Regions from separate parts of the Devosia beringensis genome, predicted to be linked through region 3. Evidence: predicted binding sites of a transcription regulator. Region 3 holds the regulator's gene; each other region holds the start of a gene.

Region 1 (9,454 bases), 2.0 Mb from region 3:
GCTGGGCCGCATCACATGGGCCAGGTCCGCCTCGGGCAGCCGGATCGGCACGCCGCCCAGCGCCTCGCTCCATTCCACCATGCCGGTATAAAAATGCGGGTGCGAAAAGCACATCGCCTTGACCCCGCCCAGCGCCAGCAGGCGCGCCGCGGTGGTGTCGTCCAGCATCGGCACGCAGTCCCACAGCACATTGCCAGCCGGCGTCTGCACGAGCAGCGCCCGCTGGCCAATGGCGATTGTCGGTACCAGGCCGATGCCGCTCAGTCCCGGTTCGATCTCGCGCCAGTCATTGGCATGGCTGGTACGGAGGCTGTCGCGATCAAGCCATTCCTGCCCGTTCGCACCGACATATTGCCGCTCGTCCAGGCAGATGGCGCAGCCAAGCGGAGGCGCATCGCCAGGGGGATGGTGGGCACCACAGGTCTTGCAGATCCATACTGTCATCGGACATCTCCGGTTCGGGACCAGATTACACGACGACGGACACGGGAAAATACCCTGCTAGAGTTTTGCGCCCTCGACCTGGACCGCCCCGCCCGGCGCCACGCGCATGATGGCCAGCGCATAATCGCTGCGTCCGTCGGCGCGGAAGCGGAACACACCGTCGCGGCCATTAAAGCCGGTGGGGCTGGTTAGCAGCGCCGCGCCATAGGGCGGATTGGCCAGCGACAGCGTATTCACATTGGCCAGGATCGTGGCGGTATAGGCCAGGGTCGCCAAAGCATGCGGCGCGGCGCCGAAGCGCGCCTGGTAATCGGCCCGGATCGCAGTCAGGCCGGCCGGGTCGACCGCCGGATAGATTGCCCCCGCCAGGCCTGGGGTCGCTAGAATCGTGGTATCGCCCTGCCAGTCGGCCGAGCCGACGATCTGCACGTCCGTCGGACTCACCCCCGCCTGGGTCAGGGCGGCGGCAAAGCCAGGGGCGCTCGCCCGGTCGGGCAGGAACAGCGTATCGATCATCCCCTTGTCGATCAGCGGCTTGGCCTGGGCCACGATCTGGGCCGCCTCGGCGGGGCTGCTGAAAGTATAAACCGCACTCGGCGCGAAGCCGGCCAGCATGGCCTGCTGCCGGAAGGCGGCCTGCTGCGCTTGGCCGAAGGCCGAGCCCGGAAAGGCCCCGGCGACGCCGCGCCGGCCGCCAGCCTTGACCGCGTCGAGGGCCCGCTTCATTTCCATGTCCGGCAGGACGCTGAGCAGGTAGACGCCGGGCACGGCCGCCGCCGGATTGTTGGAAAAGCCGATCAGCGGCACCCCGGCCGAGCGGGCTACGGCCCCGGCGGCCATCACCGCATCGCCCTGCAGCGGCCCCAGGATGAGCTTGGCGCCAGCCGCGATGGCGGCGCTGGTGGCGGCTGTCGCGCCGGCGACCGAGCCGCCGGTATCGCGCAGCGTGATGGTGGTATTTTCCGCAATGTTCGGATTGGCCTCGATGAAGGCCATGGCCAGCTGGCTGGCATTGGCCATCGATTGCCCGACGGCGGCAAGGCCTGGATCCCCGCTCAGCGGTAGCAAGAGGCTCACCTGTACCGGGCCGCGGCCGAATTGCTGGCTGGGGCCGGTCGGTGTCAGCGGCGTCAGGGCGGGATTGGCCGCGGCCTGCTGCTGGCTCGGGCCCAAGCCGAAATCGATGGTGCGCGAGGCAATATGGATCGGCGAACAGCCCGCCAGCACCAAGAGGCCGACGGCGCCCAGTACCCGTGCTATGCCATCACCTGCCATTCGATCTAACGTCGCCCTTGGCCGTAAATTGCGAACAGTATGTTAACATTCTGGTCGCAATTGCTTAACCAAGTCTCAATGCCCTCTAGTTGCCAGGAAACCGTCGCGCATGGCTGATCCCACCCCCGGCTATTTCATCGCCGGTACCACCTTTGTCGCGCCCCCGCTCGCTCCCGGCCTCTATGTCGTGGCGACCCCGATCGGCAATCTGCGCGACATCACCATAAGGGCGCTGGAAACCCTGGCCGCCGTCGACGCCGTGCTCTGCGAGGACACCCGCATGTCCGCCCGCCTGCTCGATCACTATGGCATCCGCACCCGCCGCATCGCGATGCACGAGCACAATGAGCGCGCCAAGGCCGACGACATCGTCGCCCGCATCGCCGCCGGCGGCTGTTTCGCGCTGATCTCCGATGCCGGCACGCCGCTGCTCTCTGATCCCGGCTTCCCGCTGATCCGCGCCATGGCCGAGGCCGCCCTGCCCGTCTTTGCCATTCCCGGCGCCTCCGCTCTGCTCTCGGCTTTGGTCGTGGCCGGCCTGCCCACCGACGCCTTTGCCTTTCACGGCTTCCTGCCGCCCAAGGCCGGCGCCCGCCTCAATGCGCTCAAAGCGCTCAGCGATTCACGTGAAACCATGGTGTTCTACGAAAGCCCGCGCCGGCTCGACGATAGCCTGGCCGCCATGGCCGAGGTCTTTGGTGATCGTCAGGCGGCGGTGGCTTTGGAACTGACCAAGCGCTTTGAACGCGTCCATCGCGGCACGCTAGCAGCGCTCGCCGCCGAGTTTGCCGGCACCGAAACCAAGGGCGAGGCAGTAGTTGTGGTGGCCGGTGCCGCCGCGCCTGCTGCCCCCGAGGCGGCCGACTGGCAGGCGGCGCTATTGGCCGCTATGGCTGACCAGCCGCTGCGCGCCGCCGTTGACGTTATCGCCGCCCAGTACAAGCTCAAGCGCAAGGATGTCTATGATGCCGCGCTCGCCCTTAAAGCCCGGCAGTAAGGCGCGCATCGCTGCCTATCGCGGTGGCCATCGCGGCGAGGCTTTGGCCGCCTGGTATCTGCGGCTCAAATTCTACCGCATCCTGGCCCGGCGCTACAGGACGCCCCTGGGCGAAATCGATCTGATCGCCGAGCGCTGGGGCACGATCGTCTTTGTCGAGGTCAAGGCGCGCGCCCGGGCGGAGAGCCTGCTGGCAACCTTTGAATCTATCAACCGGGGCCGCATCGTCCGGGCGGCGGATTACTGGCTATCCCGAAACCCCCGTCTGGCCGGCCGGGACCGGCGCTTCGACGTCATCTTCCTGGCGCGCTGGCGCTGGCCCTATCACCTGGCCAACGCCTTTGGCGGCTGAGCGCCACCGCCGCAACGGCCCTCCAGCGGCCGCAGCAATCGACAGCGCCGCCCCGCCGTGCCATCAACGCGCAGCGCGTTTCGCCCGACCAGGGCCTTCGCGCGCCATGCCAGTGCAGATGAGGCCAGAATGAAACTCAACGTCGCGGTCCAGATGGACCATGTCGCCACCATCAACCCCAATGGCGATTCCACCTTCGCCCTGATGCTCGAGGCGCAGGCGCGCGGCCACAAGCTGCTGCACTACACCCCCGACACCCTGGCGCTACGCGACAATGTGGTGACGGCGCTGGCGGCCCCGATCGAGGTCTTCGACAAGCCCCGGGGCGAGCACTTCACGCTGGGCGAGGCCAGCCGTGTGGATCTCTCGACCCAGGACGTGATCCATATGCGCCAGGATCCGCCCTTTGACATGAACTATATCACGCTCACCCACATGCTCGAGCGGCTGCACCCCAAGACGCTGGTGGTCAATCCGCCCGCCGCCGTGCGCAATGCGCCCGAAAAAATCCTCGTCACCGAATTCCCCGAGCTGATGCCGCCAACTTTGGTGACGCGCGACCGTGCCATGATCCACGCCTTCCGCCGCGAACATGGCAATATCATCGTCAAGCCGCTCTACGGCAATGGCGGCGCCGGCGTGTTCTTCATCCAGGAGGGTGACCATAACCTCGCCAGTCTTTTGGAACTGTTCGAGGCCAATTACCGCGAACCCTTCATGATCCAGAAATATCTCCCCGACGTGCGCAAGGGCGACAAGCGCATCATCATCGTCGATGGCGAGCCGGTGGCCGGGCTCAACCGCATCCCCGCCGATGGCGAGGCGCGCTCCAACATGCATGTCGGCGGCCGGCCGGAACTGAGCGAACTCACGGCCCGCGAGCGGGAAATCTGCGCGACGATCGCCCCGGCGCTGAAGGCGCGAGACATGATCTTTGTCGGCATCGACGTCATCGGTGACTATCTCACCGAGATCAACGTCACCTCCCCCACCGGCATCCGCGAGATCAAGCGCTTCGGTGGCCCCGACATCGCCGTGCTGATCTGGGACGCCATCGAAAAGCGCCGCGCCTGATGGCGCTGCTGGTCGGGCTGGTCCTGGCGGCGCTGTCCTGGTTCCTGTTCCGCCGCTGGCGTCGCAACCAGCAGGCTAGCCAGACCCTGACCCTGCCCTATTGGCGCAACTCCGCCGCCATGACCGGCGCCTATCTGCTGTTCATCCTGCTCGGCGCCGGCATTACCCGCATCATGGTCGGCTTCAACCGATCTGGCTGGGCCGATCTGGTTATGGTGGCCTTCTTTGGCGTCTGGGTGCTCTTTGGCGCGCTCTGGCTGGTCAGGTTTTTGCCAAGCACCCGACCAAAGCCGGCCTGGCTCGGCCGCTCGCGCGGCTGGCTCGATGCCCTGGCCCTGCTCGCTTTGGCCGGTCTGGCGACGCTGGCGCGGCTGCTCTAGCGCCCCGCAAACAGCGCTGGCAGGTCGGCAATGCTATCGACGATGATATCGGCCAGGCCCGCCAGTTCGGCGCGGCTGCTATTGCCCGACAGCACGCCGATGGCCAGGCCGGCCCCGGCGGCATGGGCCATGTCGAGGTCATGGCTGTTGTCGCCCACCATGGCGATGGCGCTGGGCACTAGGCCCGTGCGGGCGGCAAACAGCGCCAGCTGGTCCGGCCAGGGCTTGGGCCGGGCAACACAATCATAGCCGATAATGGTGGCAAAGTGATCAGTCACTCCCAGCGCCGCGGCGGTGGCCCGGGCGCCGGCGACCGAATCATTGGTGGCGATGCCCAGCAGCAGGCCGCGTTCCCCCAGCGCTGTCAGCGTCTGCTGCAAGGGACCAATGCCCACGGCCCGGCGGCTGCCTTCGGCGACGGCCACGGCGTCATAGGCGGCAATGCGAGCCAGGCGTTCCGACTCGGGCAAGCTCGGGTGCCAGAGATCGACGAGATCCTCGATCGTGCCGGCCGCCACCACCGAACCGCCGACGAATTTCTGCTGGCTCCAGTCATAGCCGCCCTGCCCGATCAGCGTGCGTGCGGCGCTTTCATCCCCGCCGCTGGCCTGACGGGCCAGAGCGGTGATGATGCCGAACCAGGTCTGGTTGAAATCGATCAGCGTCCCGTCCTTGTCGAACAGGATGCCGCGAATTTCGCCTGTGTCGCGCATCATGGGGCTCCGGCTGACCAGGCGCGACCCTAGGAGGGCCGGCCGGCACTGGCAAGGTTGGCCGCGTGTCGCAAATGCCGTAGAAGGAAGAAAACTGGAGCAGCGTCATGCCCACCACGACCTTCCTGGCCGCCTTTGCCACCCTGTTTGCCACCGTGGGCGTGGCCGATATCGCCTTCATCTTTGCCGCGTTGACCAAGCGCAATACCGCCAAGCAGCGCTTTGCCTTTGCCACCCGCGGCGTCATCATTGCCGGCGTCATCCTGCTGCTGTTCGCTGTGCTGGGAAACGCCATTCTGGGTGTCTTCGGCATCACCATTCCGGCTTTGCGCACCGCCGGCGGCCTGCTGCTGTTCCTGATCGCCATCGACATGGTCTTTGCCCGCCATTCCGGTGGCACCGATATAACCGACGAAGAAGAGGTAGAGGCGCGCTCGCGCGACGACATCGCCGTCTTTCCGCTGGCCATGCCGCTGCTGGCCGGACCAGGCGCCATCAGCGCGGTGATTCTGCTGAGCACGGGCACGCGGTCCCCTGCCGAATACTGGGCCGTGCTGGCCGCGGTGGTGGTGATTTTGTTCCTGGCCTGGCTGACGCTGCTGCTGGCCATTCCCATCCAGCGCCTGCTCGGGGTCACCGGCCTGGCCGTGGTGTCCCGCGTCGTCGGTATCCTGCTGGCGGCCCTGGCCGTGCAGTTCGTTTTTGACGGTATCCGCTCCAGCGCCCTGTTTGGCGCCTGAACCGTCCCGGGTGCAACCGGCAGCGGGGTCTGCAGCGTTAATCAACTCTTAAGGCCGGCGTTGACCGGCCGGGTCGATCGGTTCACATCAAGGGACCTGCCGCAACGCAAGGTGCCATCATGCGGATTGCCGTCGTCCTGACCCTGTTGATTCTGGCGCTCTGCGCTGCCAATGCCGGCTCGGTGGCGGCGCCCCGCTCGGAAATCCTGCTGCCGCTATCGACCGGCGCGGCCTGAGCGCGGCGGCTCTGCCTGGCGCCAGTCGGCAAAAAGGGCGATCGACCCTGTCGACCGCCCCCACATCATCCACGATCCTACTTTTTGGCCGAATTGCCGGCGCTGCCTGAACCCAGACCCGTGACCTGCTTGACGGCAGCCACCTTGTCCTTTTTCGGCTTCTTGGCTTCCTTGTTGCTCTTCATCTGACCCTTGGCCATCATCGATCTCCTCAGTGCGGGCCACAGGACCCGCATCAATACCGTTTGACGCTAGCCCCGCCCCCCAGCGCTGGCAAGGCCTGCCTTGCCCGCTGGCTCGCGTGTCGGCCTACTTGGACGGCAGGCAACGCCCGGTTGGCGCCAGGGTGGCAATGGCGCGCGGATCGCAGCCGGTCATCAGGAAGGTCAGCCAGTCATTCTGGTTGCCGTAGAACGCGTTGCGGTCGACCTCGCCACGCACGCCGCGCACCACCCCGGTCTGCGTCCACTGCCAGAAGGTCCAGGTGCGGTTGCTATAGCGCTCATGCGGCTCGGCCGCGGTCGAGCGCAGCCAGAACGCATTGGGGAAATACTCGTTTTCCAGCACCTCGCGGTGGAAGGTCATGTCGGTGTAGATGATCGGCAGCTTGCCGGTATGCCGCTCCATGGCGTCCAGCATCACCCGGATCTTCTCCAGCGCATCGGCGCGGCTCGGCTTGTTCTTGCAGCTCGAGAGGTGATTCCACTCGAGGTCCAGCACGGGCGGCAGGGCATCGGGATCATTGGGCACATTGGCCACGAACCAGGCAGCCTGCTCGGAGGCCAGCGAACACCAGGCCATGAAGTGATAGGCGCCGCGCGGCATGCCGGCCTCGCGCGCCCGCGCCCAGTTGGTGCGGAAATTGGGGTCCAGGTAATCCTTGCCCTCGGTCGCCTTCATGAAGACGAAATGCGTGCCGGCCTGGAAGGCGGCGCGAAAATCGATGTTCTCCTGATAGCGGGCCACGTCGATCCCCTGCACCGGCATGGCGCGGGCGCGATCGACCCCGGCATGTGGGCGGTTATCGCCCTGGATCGGGCCATAGAGGCCGCCGCCCGAGGAACAGGCCACCAGAATGCCGGCCAGCAGCGCCCCCAGCACACCCTTTGCGATCGTGACGGACGAGGGAAAAGGTCGGCGGAACTTCATGAGGGCAGCACTCTACGCGGAACAAAAACCTGCCTTTCAATCAACATGTCGCGGTTAATCAAAGCTTAGATTAACCATTGTGGCGCATGCCGTAGTTAACAGGCCATTTTTCGTTCGCTCTACGTTCTTGTTTGGCGCCACCGGCTTTGCTAGATTTGTCAGTGGGGTCAGAGGGAACAGGCATGGGCACCCGTGTCGCCACCGTCGCGTTTGAGGGTATCGAGGCCGTGCCGGTCGACGTCCAGGTGCAGATTGCGCCGGGCAACCCCAACTTCATCCTGGTCGGCCTGCCCGACAAGGCGGTCAAGGAATCGGGCGAACGGGTGCGCGCCGCGCTGTTCGCCTCGGGCATCGGCCTGCCGCCCAAGCGCATTACCGTCAATCTGGCACCTGCCGACCTGCCCAAGGAGGGCAGCCATTATGACCTGCCGATTGCCCTGGGCGTCATGGCGGCCATCGGCGCCATCCCCCAGGATGCGCTCGATGGCTATCTGGCGCTGGGCGAACTGGGGCTGGACGGGCGGCTGGCCCATGTCGGGGGCGTGCTGCCGGCCGCCATCGCCGCCCAGAGCCGCGATCTGGGGTTGATCTGCGCCGCCCCCTCCGGTCCGGAGGCGGCCTGGGCCGGCGAGGGCCTCGACATCGTCGCCGCCGAGAGCCTGCTGGCGCTGGCCAATCACCTGACCGGCCACCAGCGCGCGCCCCGCCCGCTGCCGGCTCGGCACGTGCCCGGCGCCGCCCTGCCCGACCTCAGCGAGGTCCGCGGCCAGCAGGTGGCGCGGCGGGCCCTCGAAGTCGCCGCCGCCGGCGGCCATAACCTGCTGATGATCGGCCCGCCCGGCGCCGGCAAGTCCATGCTGGCGGCACGGCTGCCCTCCATCCTGCCGCCGCTCAACCCGCGCGAACTGCTCGATGTCTCGATGATCCAGTCGATTGCCGGCGAACTGGTCGGCGGGGCGATTTCCGACCGCCGGCCGTTCCGCGCGCCGCATCACTCCGCCTCCATGGCGGCCCTGGTGGGCGGCGGCCTCAGGGTCCGCCCCGGTGAAGTCAGCCTGGCCCATAATGGCGTGCTGTTCCTCGACGAACTGCCCGAATTCGCGCCCGGCGTGCTCGACAGCCTGCGCCAGCCACTTGAATCGGGCGAGACCGTCATTGCCCGCGCCAATGCCCGCATTTCCTATCCCAGCCGGGTGCAGCTGATTGCCGCCATGAACCCCTGCAAATGCGGTCTGGCCGGCACGCCCGGCCATACCTGCCGCCGCGGCGCCGCCTGCGCCGACGATTATCAGGCCCGTGTCTCCGGCCCTTTCCTTGATCGCATCGATATCCGTATCGATGTGCCCGCCGTGACCGCCGCCGACATGATCGCGCCCGCCACCGCCAGCGAAAGCTCTGCTGCCGTGGCCGCCCGGGTCGCCGCGGCGCGCGACCGCCAGCGCCAGCGCTTCCTCGAACACGGCGCCACAGGGCTGCATACCAATGCCGCCGCCGGCCCCAGCCTGATCGAGGCCATGGTCAATCCGGACCGGGAGAGCCAGGCGCTGCTGCTGCAGGCCGCCGAGCGCTTCAACCTCTCCGCCCGCGCCTATCACCGCGTGCTCAAGGTCGCGCGCACCCTGGCCGACCTGGCCGGGAGCGACCGCGTCACCCGCCCCCATATCGCCGAAGCGCTGAGCTATCGGCTCAATCTGGGCAAGGCGTGAACCGGCCGGCGCCCGGTGAGGCGACAGCCTGTGCACAAACTGTGCATAAGTGTTTCACGTGAATCCGCCTCAGCGCCGGCTGGTATAGCCGCCCAGCACGCCGCGGGGCGAGAGCACCACCTGCCAGAGGCTGATCTGCCGCGCCCGGAAGGAGGCGGCAAAGACGTTGAGATAATAGCGCCACATCCGGTAGAAGCGCTGGTCATAGCGACTTGCCAATTGCGGCCAGGCGGCCTCGAAACGCGCCAGCCAGGCCATCAGCGTGGTGTCGTAATCGGCGCCGAAATTGTGCCAGTCTTCCATCACGAACAGCCCCTCGATGGCCCGGCCGACCTGGCTCACCGACGGCAGCATGCCATTGGGGAAGATGTGCTTTTCGCTCCAGGGG
Region 2 (9,454 bases), 1.4 Mb from region 3:
TCTGCTCCAGCACCAGCCGGGCGCCCGAGACCTTGACCACACCTGTAGTGACCGTCAGCAGGTCATCGATATGGGCCGCGCCCTCGAACTCGATGGTCATCGAGCGGACGGCGAAGGCCAGGCCCTGGGCCGCCAGTTCGGCATGGTGCACGCCCAGATCGCGCAAAAACTCGGTCCGGCCGCGCTCGAAGAATTTCAGATAGGCCGCGTGATAGACATTGCCGGAAAAATCGGTGTCTTCGTAATAGATGCGGACGGGAAAATGATGGGTCATGACTGGGTCAGTTCCCCCTGCCCTTCCACAAACACAACATGCTCGGGCTGGCCCAACAGGCGACGCAGCCGTTCTGGCAGCCAGGGGGGAAGCAACCGCGCCTCGGTCAGCGCCGCGCCCTCCAGCGGTAGCCAGGAAAACTGCAGCAAATGCCCCTCATCCTCGCGCACCAGGAAAGGCTGTGTCCCGCCCGGCCGCAGATGGGCGGGCAATTGCAGGGCATAGATGAAGCCCAGTTCGTGAAAACGCTCGCCGACCCGGCCGTAAAAGCTTTCCGAGGTGAAGAGCATCGGCCCGACCGTGCCGACCATGTCCATTTCCTCGGCGATTTCGCGCACGAGGCTAAGCCCGCTGGGCTCGCCCATCTCGACGCGACCGCCCGGCAGCATGCAATAGTCGTCGTCATCCTCTCGGCAGACCAGCACATGCCCATCAACAATGGCAACGCCGGCCACCCGATAGTTGAAGCGTGTACCCCCCACCGGAAAGCTCAGCATGATGCGCGCGTCGTTCATGCCTCGGGCTCTTCGAACAGGCTCGCCTGCAGGCCGACAAAGCCCTGCGGCACGCTCTTGCCCAGGTGCTGGAAGGCCGCGCCGGTCAGCATGCGGCCGCGCGGCGTGCGCTGGATGAAGCCCTGCTGCAGCAGATAGGGCTCGACGATCTCCTCGATGGCGTCGCGCGGCTCGCTCAAGGCAGCGGCAATGGTTTCGATGCCAACCGGGCCGCCATCATAGAAATCGGCAATGGTACCCAGATAGCGCCGGTCGAGCTGGTCGAGCCCGCGCGCATCCACATCGAGCCGCAGCAGTGCCTTGTCGGCAATGGCGCGGGTGATCTGGCCCGAGCCTTCGACCAGGGCAAAATCGGTGACCCTTCGCAGCAGGCGCCCGGCAATGCGCGGCGTGCCGCGCGAGCGCCGGGCAATTTCCATGGCCCCGTCGGGCGCCATCGGCATGCCCAGCAGCCGCGCGCCGCGGGTGACGATCTGCACCAGCTCTTCGGGCGTGTAGAAATTGAGCCGCACCGGAATGCCGAAGCGATCACGCAGCGGCGTGGTGAGCAGCCCGGCGCGCGTCGTGGCGCCCACCAGGGTGAACTTGGCCAGATCGATCCGCACCGAGCGGGCCGCCGGCCCTTCGCCGATGATCAGATCGAGCTGGTAATCCTCCATGGCCGGATAGAGGATTTCCTCGATGGCCGGGCTGAGACGGTGGATCTCATCGATGAACAGCACGTCGCGATCTTCGAGATTGGTCAGCAGCGCGGCGAGGTCGCCCGCCTTGGCGATGACCGGACCGGAGGTGGCGCGAAAGCCCACGCCCAGCTCGCGCGAAATGATCTGCGCCAGCGTGGTTTTACCGAGGCCGGGCGGGCCGACAAACAGTACATGGTCCAGCGCCGCCTGGCGCTGCTTGGCCGCGGCAATGAAGACTTCGAGATTGGCCCGCGCATCGGCCTGCCCGACAAATTCGGCAAAGCCCGACGGTCGCATGGCAACATCGACGTCGCCGTCGCGTCCGGCAATGGGGGAGGTAAGAGAGGTCACGCGAGCAGGTCCATTCTGGATCGGGCTGTATTCATGTCATTGGCTGCCAAAATCGAACCCCTCGACCCGAGCGCAATCCGAGCGCACCGCCTTCTTGCCCTTGAGGTCGGGATTGGACCGGCTCATGCGGTAGAACATCTTGGTGAGATAATCGAGCCGCGCCTCGCAGGACCAGCGCGGCAGGGGATTGTTGAGGTCGTGAAACAGGAAGGGCTTGGTCGAGCCATCGGCCTCCTCGAAATAGATGGCTACACCGACAACCTCATTCTGATCGGCGAGCGCCACACCGGGCACGCTGGCCGCGATCATCAGGCTCGCCATAAACAGGCACGGCAGTTGCTTTTTGCTCGGCAGAGACATCTGGGAAATCCGTGTTGCAGCTGTAAATGGAGCAAGCCTAGCTGCTCAACTCCCGCAAGCCCAGCCGGATCAGCTTCTCGGTCGGCACGCCATCGCCCTCGCGGGCGACGATGCGCGCCAAAGCCGCCGAGGCCTGGGCGCTGGAATAGCCCAGATTGGTCAGCGCCGAGACCGCATCGGCAATGGCGCCGGGCGCCACGCCCTCGCCCAGGGCGGCCTGCAGCCCCAGCGTGCCGGCATCGATACCGACGCCGGTCGGCACCTTGCCCTTGAGCTCGGTCACCAGGCGCACAGCCAGCTTGGGGCCCACGCCATTGGCGCGGCCGATCATGGCCTTGTCCTGCAGTGCAATGGCACTCGACAGCTCGGACGGTGACAGCACCGACAGGATCGACAGGGCCACCCGCGCGCCCACGCCCTGCACGGTCGAGAGCAGGATGAACGAGGCCTTTTCCGTTTCAGTGGCAAAGCCATAGAGCCGGATCATGTCCTCGCGGACAATGGTTTCGATGAACAGCACCCCGGCCTCGCCCACCCGCGGCAGCGCCTGCAGGGTCCGGCTCGAGCAGAACGCTTCATAACACACGCCACCGCAGTCGATCAGCACATGGTCATCGCCAAAACTGTCGATCATGCCCTTGAGCTTGCCGATCATGCCATGGCCCTCAACCGCTGCTGCGCCACCCGGTGATGCGCGTGGCAGATGGCAATGGCCAGCGCATCGGCCGCATCGGGCCCCTTGAAGTCGGCTGTCGGCATCAGCGTGCGCACCATCAGTTCCACTTGTCCCTTGCCGGCATGGCCTGTGCCCACGACGGACTTCTTGACCAGATTGGCCGCATATTCGGCCACCGGCAGGCCGCGTGATGCCGGCGTCAGCAGCGCCACGCCGCGCGCCTGGCCCAGGATCAGCGCCGAGCGCACCCCGGCATTGACGAAGGTCTCTTCCACCGCCGCCTCTTCGGGCGCGAAGCGGTCCAGCACCTCGCCGAGCCCGGCAAACAGCACGGCCAGCCGTTCGGCGAGCCCGCCATCGACCGGCGGCGTCACCGTGCCGGCGCCAATAAAGGTCAGCCGGTTGCCCAGGGTTTCGATGACCCCCCAGCCGCAGCGGCGCAGGCCGGGATCAATGCCGATGATTCGTGTCGCCAGGTTCATGGATCATCCTTAATCGCCAGCAACGATCCTACCAAGTCCAATGTGAACAAAGCGGAAACAGTTTCGCGAGAAACCCCCCGATACGAACAATTGCGATGATCTTGGCAAGGCATTCTTCAACGGGCAGCCCTAGCGTTGATGCGGGGAGTGATTCCGACTTTGGGATCGTCCGGTTAACCATATGCGCCGGTCAGCGCGGCGGATATCGGGATGAGGGAACGAAAGCTGCGGGCGCCGGGTTACGCCTGCGGTTGGCCGAGCGCCGTTTCGGCGCTCGCGACGCAACTGGCCCACCGACGACCAACTCAATAAAGCAGGGGACGCACCATTCCTCGTTGTTGATCGCCTTGTTCCGGCGCTGCACGGCAGCGCCCTTGTCGGCCGGAGTTTGTCCATGTTGCGCCCCAAATCTTTGACTGCCCTGCAGAGCTGGTCCAGCGTCGGGCGCTGGACCCTGATCGGCACGCTGTTCTGCATCGTGGTCTCGCTGGTGGTCAATCTGGCGCTGTTCGGCGATCTGGGCGGCCGCGCCCTGGAGCGGTCGGTGCTCAGCGCCTTGGTGATTCCGGCCATCGTGGGGATGCCGCTCTTCCTGTTTCTGGGCATGCGCGTGCGTGGCCTGGCGCTCAGCAATATCCGCCTGGGTCTGGTCGCGCGCACCGACAGCCTGACCTCCTGCCTCAATCGCGGCGCCTTCACCGGTCGCGTCAGCGGCCTGCTGAGCCAGCGCCGGCCCGATACGACCAGTGCCCTGCTGATGATCGACGCCGACAACTTCAAGGCCATCAACGATCTGTTCGGCCATGATTGCGGCGACGATGCCCTGGCCATCATCGCCCGCTCGATCCGTGCCGTGCTGCGCTCGGGCGATCTGGTGGGGCGCATGGGCGGCGAGGAATTCGCCGTCTACCTGCCCGACCTCGACCATTACCAGGCCGACGCCATTGCCGAGCGTATCCGCCGCTCCGTGCGCCTTGCCAACTTTGCCCCGGACGGCCAGCGTCATCTGCTCTCGGTCAGCATTGGCGGCGCCGTGTTCGAGGGCGAGCGCGAATTTGCCGAACTGTTCCGCATTGCCGACCAGCGTCTCTACGAGGCCAAGCGCGCCGGCCGCAACCGCTCTGCCGTGGTCAGCGTCGCCGACCTGGCCGAACCGGAACTGCAGCAGTCGGCATGAAAAAGGGCGGCGCCAGCAGCACCGCCCTCGATAACCCGGCCATCAGCGCACTGAATTACGCGTCGAGCTTGGCCATATCCTCATCGCTCATCTCGAAGTTCGAATAGACGTTCTGCACGTCATCGTCTTCTTCCAGCATGGCGATCAGCCGCATCAGCGTAGCGCCCTTGTCGGCGTCGATAGGGGCATTGGTCTGCGGCTTCCACACGGCCTTGACCGATTCTGCTTCGCCCAGCGCCTTTTCCAGCGCGGCCGCAACGTCGACCATGGCCTCGAAGGTCGTGGTCACATAGTGACCGTCTTCGCTGCTCTCGACATCATCGGCGCCGGCCTCGATGGCCGCTTCCATGATGGCATCTTCGCTGCCGGCCTTGGCCGGGTAGACGATCTCGCCCACCTTGTCGAACATGAAGCCGACCGAATTGGTTTCGCCCATGGCGCCGCCGCACTTGGAAAAGTACGAGCGCACATTGGAGGCGGTGCGGTTGCGGTTGTCGGTCAGCGTCTCGACGATGATGGCGACGCCACCCGGGCCATAGCCCTCATAGCGGATCTCTTCGAAATTCTCGCCGTCCGAGCCGATCGCCTTCTTGATGGCGCGGTCGATATTGTCCTTGGGCATGGACTGCGAACGGGCATTGACCACGGCCAGGCGCAGCCGCGAATTGAAGGCCGGATCGGGCATGCCCATCTTGGCCGCCACGGTGATTTCGCGGGCCAGCTTGGAAAAGACCTTCGAACGCACGGCGTCCGACTTGCCCTTGCGGTGCATGATGTTTTTGGCGTGTGAATGGCCGGCCATTCGATCCCTCGCGGATGCTTCTGACGAATTTTGCCCGCTTATAGGGGGATGATCTGCAAAAATAAAGAGCGCCGCTACTCAAGAGACCTCGACAACTTCAGGGCTGCCGGATTCCACTACGGGCCTGGTCTCGGCCCAGCTCAGTAGCGCATCGAGCGCCGGACACAGCGCCTGCCCCCAGTCGGTCAGGCAATATTCCACCTTGGGCGGCACCTGATGGTGCACGATGCGCCGGACGATGCCGTCGCTCTCCATCTGCCGCAACTGCTGGATCAGCATCTTCTGCGAAATCGCCGGGATCGACCGTTCCAGCTCGGAAAAGCGCTGCACCTTCCCGCCGAACAGGCGGAACAGGATGACCAGCTTCCAGCGGCCCTCGAGAAACTGCAGCGCCTGTTCCACCCTGTCCGCCGCCGAGCCGGGAATGGGATGAATGGACTTACTCAAAAGTAGGTACCTTACTTTTTCGTCGGTTCTTGTGATGCGGTGCAGTGTACCCCTATCTCTGGCACCCGCCAACAGATGGAGACCCACCATGTCCCAGATCCTGCCCGCCCCGCTTGCCGACTACTTCGCCGCCGCCAACCGCCACGACATTGATGCCATGCTCGCGCCGTTCGCGCCGGATGCGCGCGTGCGTGACGAGGGCGAGACCCATACCGGTCCCACTGCCATTCGCGCTTGGCTGGAGCATACGACGGCAAAATATCGGGTGACCGTCGAGGTGATCGACGCCAAGATCGAGGGCGACACAGAGGTCGTCACCGGCAGGGTGTCAGGCAATTTTCCCGGCAGCCCGGCAAACCTGACCTATCGCTTCACCCTCGGCGGCGACCGCATCGCCAGCCTCTCGATCGGCTAGCCGAAATCCGGCATGGCCTGGGCCAGGCTGCCGCCAATGCGCAGCGGCATGGCCCGGCGGGAAAGCCCGCTGCGCGGATCGGTCTCGATGGCCACCCCGCACAGCGTGGCTTCGCCCTCGGACGGTGAGAACCGCCCATTGGGAATGCCGGTGAGAAACCGGTTGAGCGGCTCTTCGGTATCGGTACCGATGACGGAATCGAAATCCCCGCACATGCCGGCATCCGCCATCAGCGCCGTGCCGCCGCGCAACACGCGATGGTCGGCCGTGGGGATATGGGTATGGGTGCCGACGACGAGGCTCACCTTGCCATCGAGGAAATGCCCCATGGCCTGGATTTCCGAGGTCGCCTCGGTGTGGAAATCCACCACGATGGCATCGGCCTGTTCGCCCAGCGGACAGGCAGCCACCGCCGCTTCCACGGCGCGGAACGGATCATCGGCCGGGCCCATGAAGACGCGCCCCAGCGCATTGACCACCAGTACGCTGTGCCCGTTGCGGCCGGTGACCAGCATGGCGCCGCGCCCGGGCGTGCCGGGCGGCATATTGATCGGCCGGATCAGCGTGTTTTCGCGCTCGATATAGGAAATCGTCTCGCGCTGGTCGAAGGCATGGTCGCCCAGCGTCACCACATCGGCCCCGGCATGGCGGATGGCGTTGAAATGCGGCTCGGTCAGGCCCTTGCCATGGCTGGCATTCTCGCCATTGACCACGACGAAATCGAATTTGTACTGCTCGATCAGCCCGGGCAGCCGATCATTGACCGCATCCCGGCCCGAACGGCCCATCACATCGCCCAGAAACAGTAGCCTCATGCGCTGGCGCCGAAATGGCGCAGACCGGCCTCGGTGATCACCGCGTCGAGCGGCACGTCATGGTCTTCACGCGGAATGGCGTCGAGTTCCTGGGCGGCAAAGGCCAGGCCGATCAGGGTGGGGGATTTGGTCATCTGCGCCAGGGTCCGATCATAATAGCCGCCGCCATAGCCCAGTCTGGTGCCCTGGCTGTCAAAGCCCAGCAGCGGCATCAGCACCACGTCCGGCTCGGCCAGCGGCGCCAGCTCCGACGGCGCCAGCGTGCCAAAACCGGCCTCGTAGAGCGCCGTGCCCTGTTCCCAGATCCGCATCTCCAGCGGCTGGTCGGGACCGAGCACGACGGGCAGCACCACGGTCTGGTTGCCCTCCATCAGCCGCAGCAGGATGGGTTGGCAGTCGAGCTCGTCGCGAATGCGCCAATAGGCGGCCACTACCTGGCCTGGCTGGAGGACATTGCCGGCAAAAAAGTGCTCCGCCACGCGGTCGGCGGCCTCGGCGCGCTCGACAGGGGAAAGCGCGGCGCGCGCGGCATGGGCCTGGCGCCGCAAACCGGCCTTGGCGTCTTCGATTGTCTCGTCCACCATGCGCCGCGCTGTAGCCTGCTCTCAGAAATTAGGTGCCACCCTGGCCGTGGGATAAGCGATCCCGGAACCTACTTTACGTAGGTGGGCGCCGTATGTCCGAACCCACGGGTCCGGTCAGGGACAGCTCCCTTAAGATCGATAAGGCCCCGGGGATATTGGTATCCTCACGCACCGGGCAGCCGCCAAGATATAGGCGCTTGATCGGCCGCTGCAAAGCCCCATCGCGGGCTTCCCACCAATCAGTGATGCCAACGCCCTGACGGCGGGCCCTCCAGCCGCTTTGCTTGCGGGGCGCCCTCCCTAGCCCTGCGGCACCGGCGCGGTATCGTCCAGAATGGTGGCCATGCCCTCGATCGTGCGGGCGGCCGCGCCGAGCTTCTGCGCAAAGCGGATTTCCAGCGCCTCGATCTCGGCGGCCACTTCCTGGCCGGCGCGGGTCAGCACCAGGACGTCTTCTTCAAGAGCCTTGATCTTGCGCTCGGCCTCGGCCAGCTCATCGACCACCGCTATGCCGGCCATGACCGTCAGCCGGTTGTCGCCGATTTCGCCCACCGCGCCCTTGAGCTGCTCGACATGGGTGTCGAAGCGCTGCGCCAGGCCGATCAGGTGCTGCTGCTGGCCCTCTTCGCAGGCCATGCGGTATTTGCGGCCATTGATCTCGACATTGACTTCGGGCATGCCGCTACTCCGCCTTGGCCAGCACAGAGCGGACCGTCTCCATCGCATCGACCAGGCGTCGCGATACCTCATGGGCGCTGTCATCGAGCCGCTTGGCGCGCGCCGCGGCCTTGTCCAGCTCGGTGGCCAGCCGCGCCCGCTCATGCACCAGCCGCTGGGTATCGACCTCCATGCGGTTGTGCTGGCGCATTCGGGTGCCCAGATCCTGCACCGACTGGTTGAGCCGCGCCAGCGCCCGATCGAACTGCGCATTGGCAGCGGTCAGATCATCTTGAAGTTCCGTGTCACTCATTGCTGCTACGGTCCTCAACGCGCGGCGATTCCGCCGCGGCCAGCCTGCCCCAGCGCTCGCCGCAATGCAACTGGCGCGCCGCCATCTCGGCCATGCCTTGTCATTGACAGGCAATCCCAACCTGTTATGCCTCAAACCGCCTTTGGGAGGAGGCGTTTGGACCATCTTCTCCCCAGATTTCAGTCCCGAGGAAAGTGCAAGCCCGATGACCAATACAGCCCAGCAGAACGATCTGGCCAATGCAATCCGCTCCCTGTCGATGGACGCGGTTGAAAAAGCCAATTCCGGCCACCCTGGCCTGCCCATGGGCTGTGCCGACATCGCCACGGTGCTGTTCACCAAGGTGATGAAGTTTGACCCCGCTGACAGCAAATGGGCTGACCGCGATCGCTTCGTCCTCTCGGCCGGCCACGGCTCGATGCTGCTCTACGCATCGCTCTACCTCCTCGGCTACGAGGACATGACGATCGACCAGATCAAGAATTTCCGCCAGCTCAACTCCAAGACCGCCGGCCACCCCGAATATCATTTCGCCCAGGGCATCGAGACCACGACCGGCCCGCTCGGCCAGGGCGTCGGCAATGCCGTCGGCATGGCCGTGGCCGAGGCCAAGCTGGCCGCCGAGTTCGGCGCCGACCTCGTTGATCACCACACTTGGTGCCTGGCCGGCGACGGCTGCCTGATGGAAGGCATTTCCCAGGAGGCCATTGCCCTGGCCGGCCACCTCAAGCTGCACAAGCTGACGGTGATCTGGGACAACAATTCGATCACCATTGACGGCGCCGTGTCCAATGCCGACAGCACCGACCAGATCGCGCGCTTCAAGGCCTCGGGTTGGCACACCATCGAAATCGACGGCCACGACCAGGACGCCATCGAAAAGGCCCTGCTCGCCGCCAAGGC
Region 3 (9,454 bases):
ATGCAGCTGCCCTCACCGTCGCCAAACGTCCCCGCATTGCGCTGCTGGCCACCGGCGACGAACTCGAATTGCCCGGCACAGAGCTGGGGCCCGACCAGATCGTCGCCTCCAATAGTTTTGGTCTGGCCCCGCTGCTGGCGCCTTACGCCGATACCGTCACCGACCATGGCATTGCCCGCGACGACCGGGATCAGCTGCGGGCAAAGCTCGTTGCTATCTTTGCCGATGAGCCCGACATCCTGATCACCACCGGCGGCGCCAGCGTCGGCGATCATGACATCGTCCAGGAAATCCTGCTCGAGCTGGGCGTGACGCTCGATTTCTGGAAGATCAACATGCGCCCCGGCAAGCCGCTGATGTTCGGCACCCGCGGCAAGACGCTGGTCTTCGGCCTGCCGGGTAATCCAGTTTCGGCCATGGTCACCGCCATCGTCTTCATCAAGCCGGCTCTGCGCGCCTGGCTGGACCATGCCGAACCGGCCCAATGGCGCCTGCCTCTGGCTGCGCCGACCCCGGCCAACACGGCGCGCCGCCACTTCATGCGGGCGCAGCTGGTCCACACCGCTACCGGGCCCGTCCTCATGCCGATCGCCCAGACCGATAGCGGCCACACCGCCTCGCTGGCCCATGCCGACCTGCTGATCATCCAGCCGGAAAACGATCCCGGTCAGCCGGTCGGCGCCATGGCCGAGGCCCTGGTGATCGACGCCTTCTAGCCTCAGGCGAACAGCACGCCCGGATCGGACAGGCCGGAAATGCCATAGAGCAGGATCGAGCCGCCATCGGACAGCGCCAGCACGGTGGAATCGGCAACCATGTCGAAGTCGAAGTCGAAATCCGCCATCGATTCCAGCGTCAGGCCCGCGGCGAAGCGCAACCGGTCCTCGCCGGTGGCAAAATCGATAATCACGTCATTGCCGCAACCCGCGGCAAAGACGAAGACGTCGTCTCCCGTTTCGCCAAAGCATAGATCATCGCCCGCCCCGCCGCGGATGATGTCATTGCCGGTGCCGCCGACGAGCTGGTCATCGCCTTCCCCGCCATTGAGAATGTCGTTACCGGCATCACCCCAAAGCAGGTCATAGCCGGCCCCGCCGCGCAGCAGATCGGCGCCGTCATCGCCCGTCAGCAGGTCGTCGCCCTGCCCCCCGACCACCAGGTCATTGCCGGCGCCGCCGGCCAGCCGGTCCAGGTCGCGGCCTCCATAGATCATGTCGTCGCCGGCCTCGCCGGCCATCAGGTTGAAGCCGTTGCCGCCGCGGATCGTGTCATTGCCATTTTCGCCCAGCAGGACGTCGTCACCATTGCCACCGAAGATGAGGTCATCGCCATCACCACCTTCGATGAGGTCGCCGCCATTGCGGCCCGACAGCGTGTCATTGCCGCCTTGTCCATCGAGGAAGTCGCCGAAGAACGCGCCCGACAGCACGTCATCAAGCGGACCGCCGCCGGCAATCTCCACGCCGTCCAGAATGATCAGCGGCACATCGACCGCGATGCTGCCGCCGCCGGGCGCCTGCGCCGTCACGGTCACCTGCAGCAGCAAGGTGCCGGGGTCGGCCGCGCCCCCGTCGAAGGACAGCGTCAGTGTCGCCGGATCAAAATTCAGCCATTCCGGCAGCGGATTGCCATAGATGTCGGCGGTGAACACCGTCGCGTCCGGCAAAGCGGCGAACAGGCTGGCCGGCAGGACCAGGCTCATGCCCTGCGCCGAAAACGCCGGCACCGGCCGCGTCAGGTCGACTGTGGACGGGTCGCCGGGCTCGTTGCGTAATAGGGTCACTGGAGGAACATGGCTTTCGCCCTGCGCCAGCGAGCCGACCAGTACATCGATATCGCCATCGCCGTCGAAATCGCCACTGGCAACGCCAGTGCCAAAAGTCGCCCCGGCAAAACGCTGCACCTCCACGAAGACACCGTTACCGCTATTTTCAAGGACCACGGTGGGATACGCCGCCCAGGCCGCTGAAATAAGGTCGAGATCACCGTCTGCATCAAAGTCGGCGAGTTCAAGGCGGCCGGGGCCTTGCGCCAGGCGCTGCCCGCTATCGGTAAAGCTGCCCGATCCATCATTTAGAAATATCCGGTCGCCACTGCCGTTGCGTACGCGCGTGGCGATATCGATATCCCCGTCACCATCGACGTCGCCTGCGGCCCCAGCATCAAAGAGGTTTGTCATGTCCTCCGCGTCAGCAAAGGCAATCTGGCTCACAAATGAGCCGGAGCCGTCGTTGACATAAATGAGTTTGCTGTTGGACGAGTGGCTCGTCACGAAATCGAGGTCTCCGTCCCCGTCGAAGTCGGCCACGACGGCGTGGCGCGCACCGGAAATCGGCGCCTCCCAGCCCTGAATAAAGGCACCAGTTCCATCATTGCTGAACAGCCGCGTATGACTATCGCCCACCGATAGGATATCGACATCGCCATCGCCGTCGAAATCGCCGACCTCGACGCTGTAGCCGCTGTCCTCCTCAATCAGCAGCGCACCTTGGGTGAGATTGCCCATGCCGTCATTGAGCCAGATCGTGCCGGGATTGTGGGGGCTGCTGAACACCGCATCCATGTCGCCATCGCCGTCCAGATCGGCAAGCGCCACACTGATCGAATTGGCGTACAGGGAGGCGCCAGCAGTGAACGCGCCCGTGCCGTCATTGGTCAGTACTACCGCGCCACCTGTGGCGACGACAGCGTCCAGATCGCCATCGCCGTCCATGTCGGCAACGGCGATGTCAGCTGCGTTGCCAGTTCCGGCAATGGTCCCCGCATTGTCGAAGTGCCAGCCCGTCTCGACTGGCGGCGCAAAGACCACGGCCCGACCAAAGTTTACAATGCCAAAGTTCAATCTCGCCCCCGCGATAGACTTGCCGTATTCACCTCCCATATGCCGACAACAGAACACAGTCTGTCAATGCTCTGTTAATACAATACTGGCCGCTGGATCGGCGCCCTGCCGCGAAGCAATGCGCAGTCACACCTCACAACTGCCGCCCGGATATCCCTGCAATACAGGCGTGGAACGGATGACTTGCAGAACACAACCGGAACACCTATAGTCGTTCTGTCTATGTTCCGATTCTAATCCCGAGGGGCCCATGCTCACGCGCAAACAACACGAGCTGTTGATGTTCATCCACGAACGGATGAAGGAAAGCGGCATTCCGCCCTCCTTCGACGAGATGAAGGATGCGCTGGATCTGGCCTCCAAATCGGGCATCCATCGCCTGATCACCGCCCTCGAGGAGCGCGGCTTTATCCGTCGCCTGCCCAACCGGGCCCGGGCGCTCGAAGTGCTCAAGCTCCCCGATTCCATGAACCCCTCGCTGGGCGGCCGCAAGGCGCGCTTCGAGCCTTCGGTGATCGAGGGCAATCTGGGCAAGGTAGCCAGCCCCCCTTCGCGCATATCAGCGGCCGAGGACTATGCCAGGCCGATCGCCATTCCGGTCATGGGCCGTATCGCGGCCGGTACGCCCATCGAAGCGATCCAGAACCATTCTCACACCATCATGGTCCCGCCCGAAATGTTGGGCAGCGGCGAGCATTACGCGCTCGAAGTGCGCGGCGATTCGATGATCGATGCCGGTATTTTCGATGGCGACACCGTCTTGATTAAGAAGCAGGACGCGGCCAGCACCGGCGAGATCATCGTGGCTCTCGTGGATGATGAAGAAGCCACCCTCAAGCGCTTGCGTCGCAAGGGTAATACCGTGGCGCTCGAAGCCGCCAACCCGGCCTATGAGACCCGCATCTTCCCGCCCGACCGGGTCAAGATCCAGGGTCGCCTGGTCGGCTTGTTGCGCAAGTACTGATGGCAGCGATCGGCCCCGAAGGCGTCATGGAACGCTACGGGTCGCTGATCAACGAGCACCGGTTCGAGGTCTTGCTGCCGTTGATTGCCCCGGACGCGGTGTTCTGGTTCAACGACGGATCGCATGCCGGCATAACGGCGATTGCCCAGGCCTTTGAATCGGTTTGGGCGGTTCTGCGTGACGAAAGCTATTGGCTGGAAGATCTGCATTGGTTGGCCCGGGATGACCGGGCCGCCGCGTGCATCTACCGCTTTTGTTGGACCGCCACGATCAATGGCCGGGCCGCATCTGGCAGCGGCAGGGGCACGACGGTGCTGCAGTGCCGCGCTCAGGCTTGGCAGATCGTGCATGAGCATTTGAGCGCGGCGCCGGGGTAAGGCATGCCTGAGGGCTGGTTTGACCGCCCTACCCAGCCGTCTTGAACAGCAGCCTTGTCTCCCATTTTGCCGGGTCCGGTTCGGCCGACGGGTCGGTTTCGTAGATTTCGAGGCGACAGGCGAAATGGTCGCCATCGCCTTTTTCCACCACATCCCAGGCAATGCCGCGCTCCTTGGCCCAGCCGATCAGCATGGCGGTGGCGTCATAGAGTCCGTCATAATGACCGGTATGGGTCATGGCCGCATATTTGCCTGCCGGCAATTCGCCGAACTTGATCGCGCCGTCCGGCGCCGCGACCCGGTCGACCGGGACGCCGACCTCGATATCGAGCGTCCTGGCCATGTCGATGCGGCGATAGTTGAAGAACGGCGCCGCAATGGGCGCGACGCCGAGCTTGGCCAGCCCGGCAAACAGCGCCGGAAAGCCTTCATCGGCGGCCTTTTTCATCTCCGCCATGGTGACGGTGAAATCGATATAGGCATAGGGCCTTGCGGCCTGGTCTTGGATGATCGGGGTGGTCAGCACGATGGGCTCCTCTCACTTCTGCTGCGACAGTCTTCTGCCGCTCCCGCACGCTGGGGCGTGGCAGTGTGAGGACGACGATCAGCAGGAGTGGGATTCGACAGGCTCGGAAGAGCGAGCGGCGATCAGTCGCGCGCGTCGGGCGGCGGGATATCGGTGCTGGTCTTGCACTCCACCAGCCACACATCATAGACGGCGTGGTCCACGGCATTGAGCGCCGGGCTGTCGGCAAACATCCAGCCGGTAAAGATGCGCTTGGACGTGCCGGTCAGACTGCGCTGGTCGACCTCGAGAAAGGCCGACACGCGCTGCGCTTCGGTGACGGGGTGGCTGTAGCAGGCGCGCGGGGTGATCTCGAGCGCGCCGAACAACACCGTCTCGTCAATATAGACATCAAAGCGGGTGATGCGGCCGGTGATCTTGTCGAGCCCGGCAAAGGCCGCAACCGGATTGGCAATCGGCTGCGCCATGGCCGAACCGATATGGCCGGCACTAGCCAATGCCGTCAGCGCGAGCAGCGCCGCGGCACGGCGCAGGATAAAGGTGAGATGGCGCAAGGCGCCCGCTCTATTCAGGCGACCAGGCGTCATAGTCCCCGGTGACGCGCGGGCGCTCGCCCTTGTTGAGCAGGCTGCCATCGGGGCGATAGGCTTCCGCCGTACCGGTCAGGTTTTCCTGGTGCGGCAGTTCCCAGCTCTTGGCCACGTAATTGGCCTTGGTGGGGACCACGTCGGTGCGGTGATGCATCCAGCCATGCCAGCCATTGCCGATGGTGGAGGCGTCGGCTGGACCGGCATAGGTTACATAGCGCCGGTCGGCTTTCTTGTCCTGATAGTACTGGTTGCCGAACTCGTCGCTGCCGACATAGTCGCCGAAGCGCCAGATCCACAGGCGGGTGCCCCAGGTCTGACCACCCCACCAGGAGAAGATTTCACTCAGGAACTGCTTGATACCCGATTTTGCCACTTGTCGATTCCGCCGTCGGAGCTTTGCGTTGGGCCGGGTGTACCATGGGTTCGACACGCGGCCTAGTCTCGGGCGGGCTTTTCGGCGCGCCAAATTGACCTTCTGGTGCCGCTTTTGCCGCCCGGCAATGCACCAGGCGCGCCCCTGCCCTGCATACTGCATCTGGGTGGCCGCGCGCGGGGGCAGCCACAAGCGCTGGTGTGTCCCTCGCCGACAATTTTTCGGCGAATTTTCTGCGCTTGACAGGATTTGCGGTCGCCTGATTCTGGGTTTTTGAGCTATGGTTAACCAGTTATGACCGCCTGATGACAGAGGCCGGAAGCATGAGGAATCACGGCGCTTTAGCGCGGCTTTCTGGCCTCACATATCGGGCCCTCATGTGACACTGCTTGATGGGTAAATAGAGCCGGGCAAGAGCCGGAAAATCTTGCACTTTGTCCCCGCTATCCACATATTGAGCCTACTAGTGGTTGTCCCGGTGACCCATCGCACCACTAGACCTTGTGATTTCTTGCGTTGACGCGTGGTTTGAATCGGCAGATGTTTTGATCCAGGCCCGCAGCACCGACTGCCGGGGGCCAAGTCCCCTGCTCGGAGCGCTGGCATCAGACCGGCGCCATTCGGGGGCACAGGCATGTTTGTCGAGCCCGGCCACGGGCTCGGTTGGTGACGCGTCAAAACAGATTTGGGTTTGAAGCCGGGTTTTTCGGCTCGCGGGCATCTGCCCGTTACATTGGGGACTAAGACGACTATGCGCATTGAACGCCGGTTCACGACTGCCAATCAGGACCGCTATGCCGGTCTGCAATTCCGCTCGGCCACCAGCGAGATTCGCAATCCCGATGGCTCTGTCGTTTTCAAGCTCGAAGACATTGCCGTGCCCGCTTCCTGGAGTCAGGTGGCGGCCGATATCATTGCCCAGAAATATTTCCGCAAGGCCGGCGTCGCCAAGGCGCTCAAGAAGGTCGAGGAAAATTCCGTCCCATCCTGGCTGTGGCGCTCCGTCCCTGACGAAGCTGCGCTCGCCAAGCTGCCCGAGAATGAGCGCTACGGTTCGGAAATGGACAGCCGCCAGGTCTTCGATCGCCTGGCCGGCACCTGGACCTATTGGGGCTGGAAGGGCGGTTATTTTGACTCTGAAGAAGATGCAAAAACCTTCTTTGACGAACTCGCCTTCATGCTGGCCAGCCAGCGCGTCGCGCCGAACTCGCCCCAGTGGTTCAATACCGGCCTGTTCTGGGCCTATGGCATTGATGGCCCCGGCCAGGGCCATTTCTATGTCGACCCCTTCACCCACAAGCTGGTGAGCTCCAAGAGCTCCTACGAGCATCCCCAGCCGCATGCCTGCTTCATCCAGTCGGTCAGCGATGACCTGGTCAATGAAAACGGCATCATGGACCTCTGGGTCCGCGAAGCCCGTCTGTTCAAGTATGGTTCGGGCACCGGCACCAATTTCTCCGCTCTGCGCGGCTCGGGCGAACGCCTCTCCGGCGGCGGCAAGTCAAGCGGCCTGATGAGCTTCCTCAAGATCGGCGACCGTGCAGCGGGCGCCATCAAGTCGGGTGGCACGACCCGTCGCGCCGCCAAGATGGTGGTGCTGGACATTGATCATCCAGATGTCGAGGAATACATCAACTGGAAGGTGAAAGAGGAGCAGAAGGTTGCCGCTCTCGTCACCGGCTCCAAGGTTGTCTCAAAACACCTCAAGTTGATCATGAAGGCTGCCGTCAACTGCGAAGGCAGTGGCGACGACTGCTTTGACGTCTCCATGAACCCTGCCCTCAAGCGCGAAGTCCGCGCTGCCAAGAAGGCCCTGGTGCCGGAGAACTACATCTTCCGCGTCATCCAGTTCGCCAAGCAGGGCTACACCAATATCGAATTCCCGGTCTACGACACCGATTGGGACAGCGAAGCCTATCTGACCGTCTCGGGCCAGAACTCGAACAATTCCGTGCGCGTCACCGATGATTTCCTGCGCGCCGTCGAAGGCGATGGCGACTGGGATCTCAAAGCCCGCCAGTCCGGCAAGGTCACCAAGACGCTCAAGGCCCGCGATCTCTGGGAACAGGTCGGTTACGCCGCCTGGGCCTCGGCCGATCCCGGCATCCAGTATCACACCACCATCAACGAGTGGCACACCTCGCCAGAAGCCGGTCCGATCAATGCATCGAACCCCTGCTCGGAATATATGTTCCTCGACGACACCGCCTGCAACCTGGCCTCGGTCAACCTGCTGCCCTATCGCAATGCCGATGGCTCCTTCGACACATCGTCCTATGAGCACACCGTGCGCCTCTGGACCATCGTGCTCGAAATCTCGGTGATGATGGCCCAGTTCCCCAGCCGCGCCATTGCCGAACGCTCGTTCGAATACCGTACCCTCGGCATCGGCTACGCCAATATCGGCGGCTTCCTGATGACCTCGGGCATTCCTTATGACAGCAAGGAAGGCCGCGCCATTGCCGGCGCCGTCACCGCCATAATGACCGGCGTCTCCTATGCCACCTCGGCCGAAATGGCCAAGGAGCTGGGCCCGTTCAAGGATTACAAGCGCAATGCCAAGCACATGCTGCGCGTCATCCGCAACCATCGCAATGCCGCCCATGGCCATGCCGAGGGCTATGAAAACCTCTCGATCAAGCCGGTGCCGCTCGACCACGCCTCGCTGATCGACGCGGCGCTCAGCGAACGCGCCAAGCTCGCCTGGGACAATGCCCTGGCGCTCGGCGAAAAGCATGGCTACCGCAATGCCCAGGTCTCGGTGATCGCCCCAACCGGCACCATCGGCCTGGTCATGGATTGCGACACGACAGGCATCGAACCCGATTTCGCTCTGGTCAAGTTCAAGAAGCTCGCCGGTGGCGGCTATTTCAAGATCATCAACCGCGCCGTGCCGCCGGCTTTGCGCACCCTGGGCTATTCGGAATCCGACATTGCCGAGATGGAGGCCTATGCGGTCGGCCATGGCAATCTCAACCAGGCCCCCGGCGTCAATCCGTCAACATTGAAGGCCAAGGGCTTTACCGACGAGAAGATCGCCGCGCTCAACGCCGCGACCGCCTCGGCCTTTGACATCAAGTTCATCTTCAACCAGTGGACCCTGGGCGCGGACTTTCTGAAGAGCCTGGGCGTCACCGACGAGCAGCTCGGCGATTTCACCTTCGACCTGCTGCCCTTCCTGGGCTTCTCCAAGAAGGACATCGAGGCCGCCAATATCCATGTCTGTGGCGCGATGACGCTGGAAGGCGCCCCGCACCTCAAGGCCGAGCACCTGCCCGTATTCGATTGCGCCGCCCCCTGCGGCAAGATCGGCAAGCGCTCGCTCTCGATCGAAAGCCACATCCTGATGATGGCGGCCGCCCAGCCGTTCATCTCGGGCGCCATCTCCAAGACCATCAACATGCCCAATGATGCGACCGTGGAAGACGCCAAGCAGGCCTATATGCTGAGCTGGCGCCTGGCGCTCAAGGCCAATGCGCTCTATCGCGATGGCTCCAAGCTGAGCCAGCCTCTGAACTCATCCGTCCTGGCTGCGGCCGATGACGATGAGGACGAGGACCAGGCCGAGGAAATGGCGGCCCTGTCGGCTGCCGCCCGCGTGCCCCATGTCGCCGAGCGCATTGTCGAGCGCATTGTCGAAACGGTCATCCGTGACCGCGAGAAAATGCCCGATCGCCGCAAGGGCTATACCCAGAAGGCCGTGGTCGGTGGCCACAAGGTCTATCTGCGCACCGGCGAATATGACGATGGTCGCCTCGGCGAGATCTTCATCGACATGCACA

What was found. Region 3 encodes LexA, which represses DNA repair genes until DNA is damaged. Its sites were predicted from a motif close to TGTTCNNNNTGTGTTCNG; they were not measured.
Region 1: a site for LexA is predicted at 7,472-7,489, ahead of GDR53_RS08755 (YifB family Mg chelatase-like AAA ATPase). Genes of this name have one in related genera too.
Region 2: a site for LexA is predicted at 3,384-3,401, ahead of ruvC (crossover junction endodeoxyribonuclease RuvC). Genes of this name have one in related genera too.

What each region holds. Positions count from the first base shown of each region.
Region 1 is NZ_CP045422.1:1,797,720-1,807,173, reverse strand. Features, by position in the region: gene GDR53_RS08800 (MBL fold metallo-hydrolase) at 1-444, opposite strand, end outside; gene GDR53_RS08795 (type 1 periplasmic-binding domain-containing protein) at 502-1,719, opposite strand; gene rsmI (16S rRNA (cytidine(1402)-2'-O)-methyltransferase) at 1,829-2,716, shown strand; gene GDR53_RS08785 (YraN family protein) at 2,685-3,068, shown strand; gene gshB (glutathione synthase) at 3,198-4,142, shown strand; gene GDR53_RS08775 (hypothetical protein) at 4,142-4,522, shown strand; gene GDR53_RS08770 (HAD family hydrolase) at 4,519-5,235, opposite strand; gene GDR53_RS08765 (MarC family protein) at 5,343-5,975, shown strand; gene GDR53_RS19870 (hypothetical protein) at 6,289-6,411, opposite strand; gene GDR53_RS08760 (glycoside hydrolase family 25 protein) at 6,521-7,360, opposite strand; gene GDR53_RS08755 (YifB family Mg chelatase-like AAA ATPase) at 7,543-9,066, shown strand; gene cfa (cyclopropane fatty acyl phospholipid synthase) at 9,136-9,454, opposite strand, start outside.
Region 2 is NZ_CP045422.1:2,399,586-2,409,039, reverse strand. Features, by position in the region: gene ybgC (tol-pal system-associated acyl-CoA thioesterase) at 1-274, opposite strand, end outside; gene GDR53_RS11830 (NUDIX hydrolase) at 271-789, opposite strand; gene ruvB (Holliday junction branch migration DNA helicase RuvB) at 786-1,769, opposite strand; gene GDR53_RS11820 (hypothetical protein) at 1,860-2,183, opposite strand; gene ruvA (Holliday junction branch migration protein RuvA) at 2,221-2,838, opposite strand; gene ruvC (crossover junction endodeoxyribonuclease RuvC) at 2,835-3,341, opposite strand; gene GDR53_RS11805 (GGDEF domain-containing protein) at 3,736-4,518, shown strand; gene GDR53_RS11800 (YebC/PmpR family DNA-binding transcriptional regulator) at 4,574-5,320, opposite strand; gene GDR53_RS11795 (winged helix-turn-helix transcriptional regulator) at 5,399-5,803, opposite strand; gene GDR53_RS11790 (nuclear transport factor 2 family protein) at 5,856-6,182, shown strand; gene GDR53_RS11785 (TIGR00282 family metallophosphoesterase) at 6,179-6,997, opposite strand; gene GDR53_RS11780 (5-formyltetrahydrofolate cyclo-ligase) at 6,994-7,581, opposite strand; RNA gene ssrS (6S RNA) at 7,610-7,766, opposite strand; gene GDR53_RS11770 (cell division protein ZapA) at 7,882-8,259, opposite strand; gene GDR53_RS11765 (DUF4164 family protein) at 8,264-8,551, opposite strand; gene tkt (transketolase) at 8,757-9,454, shown strand, end outside.
Region 3 is NZ_CP045422.1:3,843,327-3,852,780, reverse strand. Features, by position in the region: gene GDR53_RS18730 (molybdopterin molybdotransferase MoeA) at 1-716, shown strand, start outside; gene GDR53_RS18725 (FG-GAP-like repeat-containing protein) at 719-2,842, opposite strand; gene lexA (transcriptional repressor LexA) at 3,093-3,806, shown strand; gene GDR53_RS18715 (YybH family protein) at 3,806-4,183, shown strand; gene GDR53_RS18710 (GyrI-like domain-containing protein) at 4,212-4,709, opposite strand; gene GDR53_RS18705 (DUF2155 domain-containing protein) at 4,832-5,263, opposite strand; gene GDR53_RS18700 (NADH:ubiquinone oxidoreductase subunit NDUFA12) at 5,274-5,672, opposite strand; gene GDR53_RS18695 (vitamin B12-dependent ribonucleotide reductase) at 6,424-9,454, shown strand, end outside.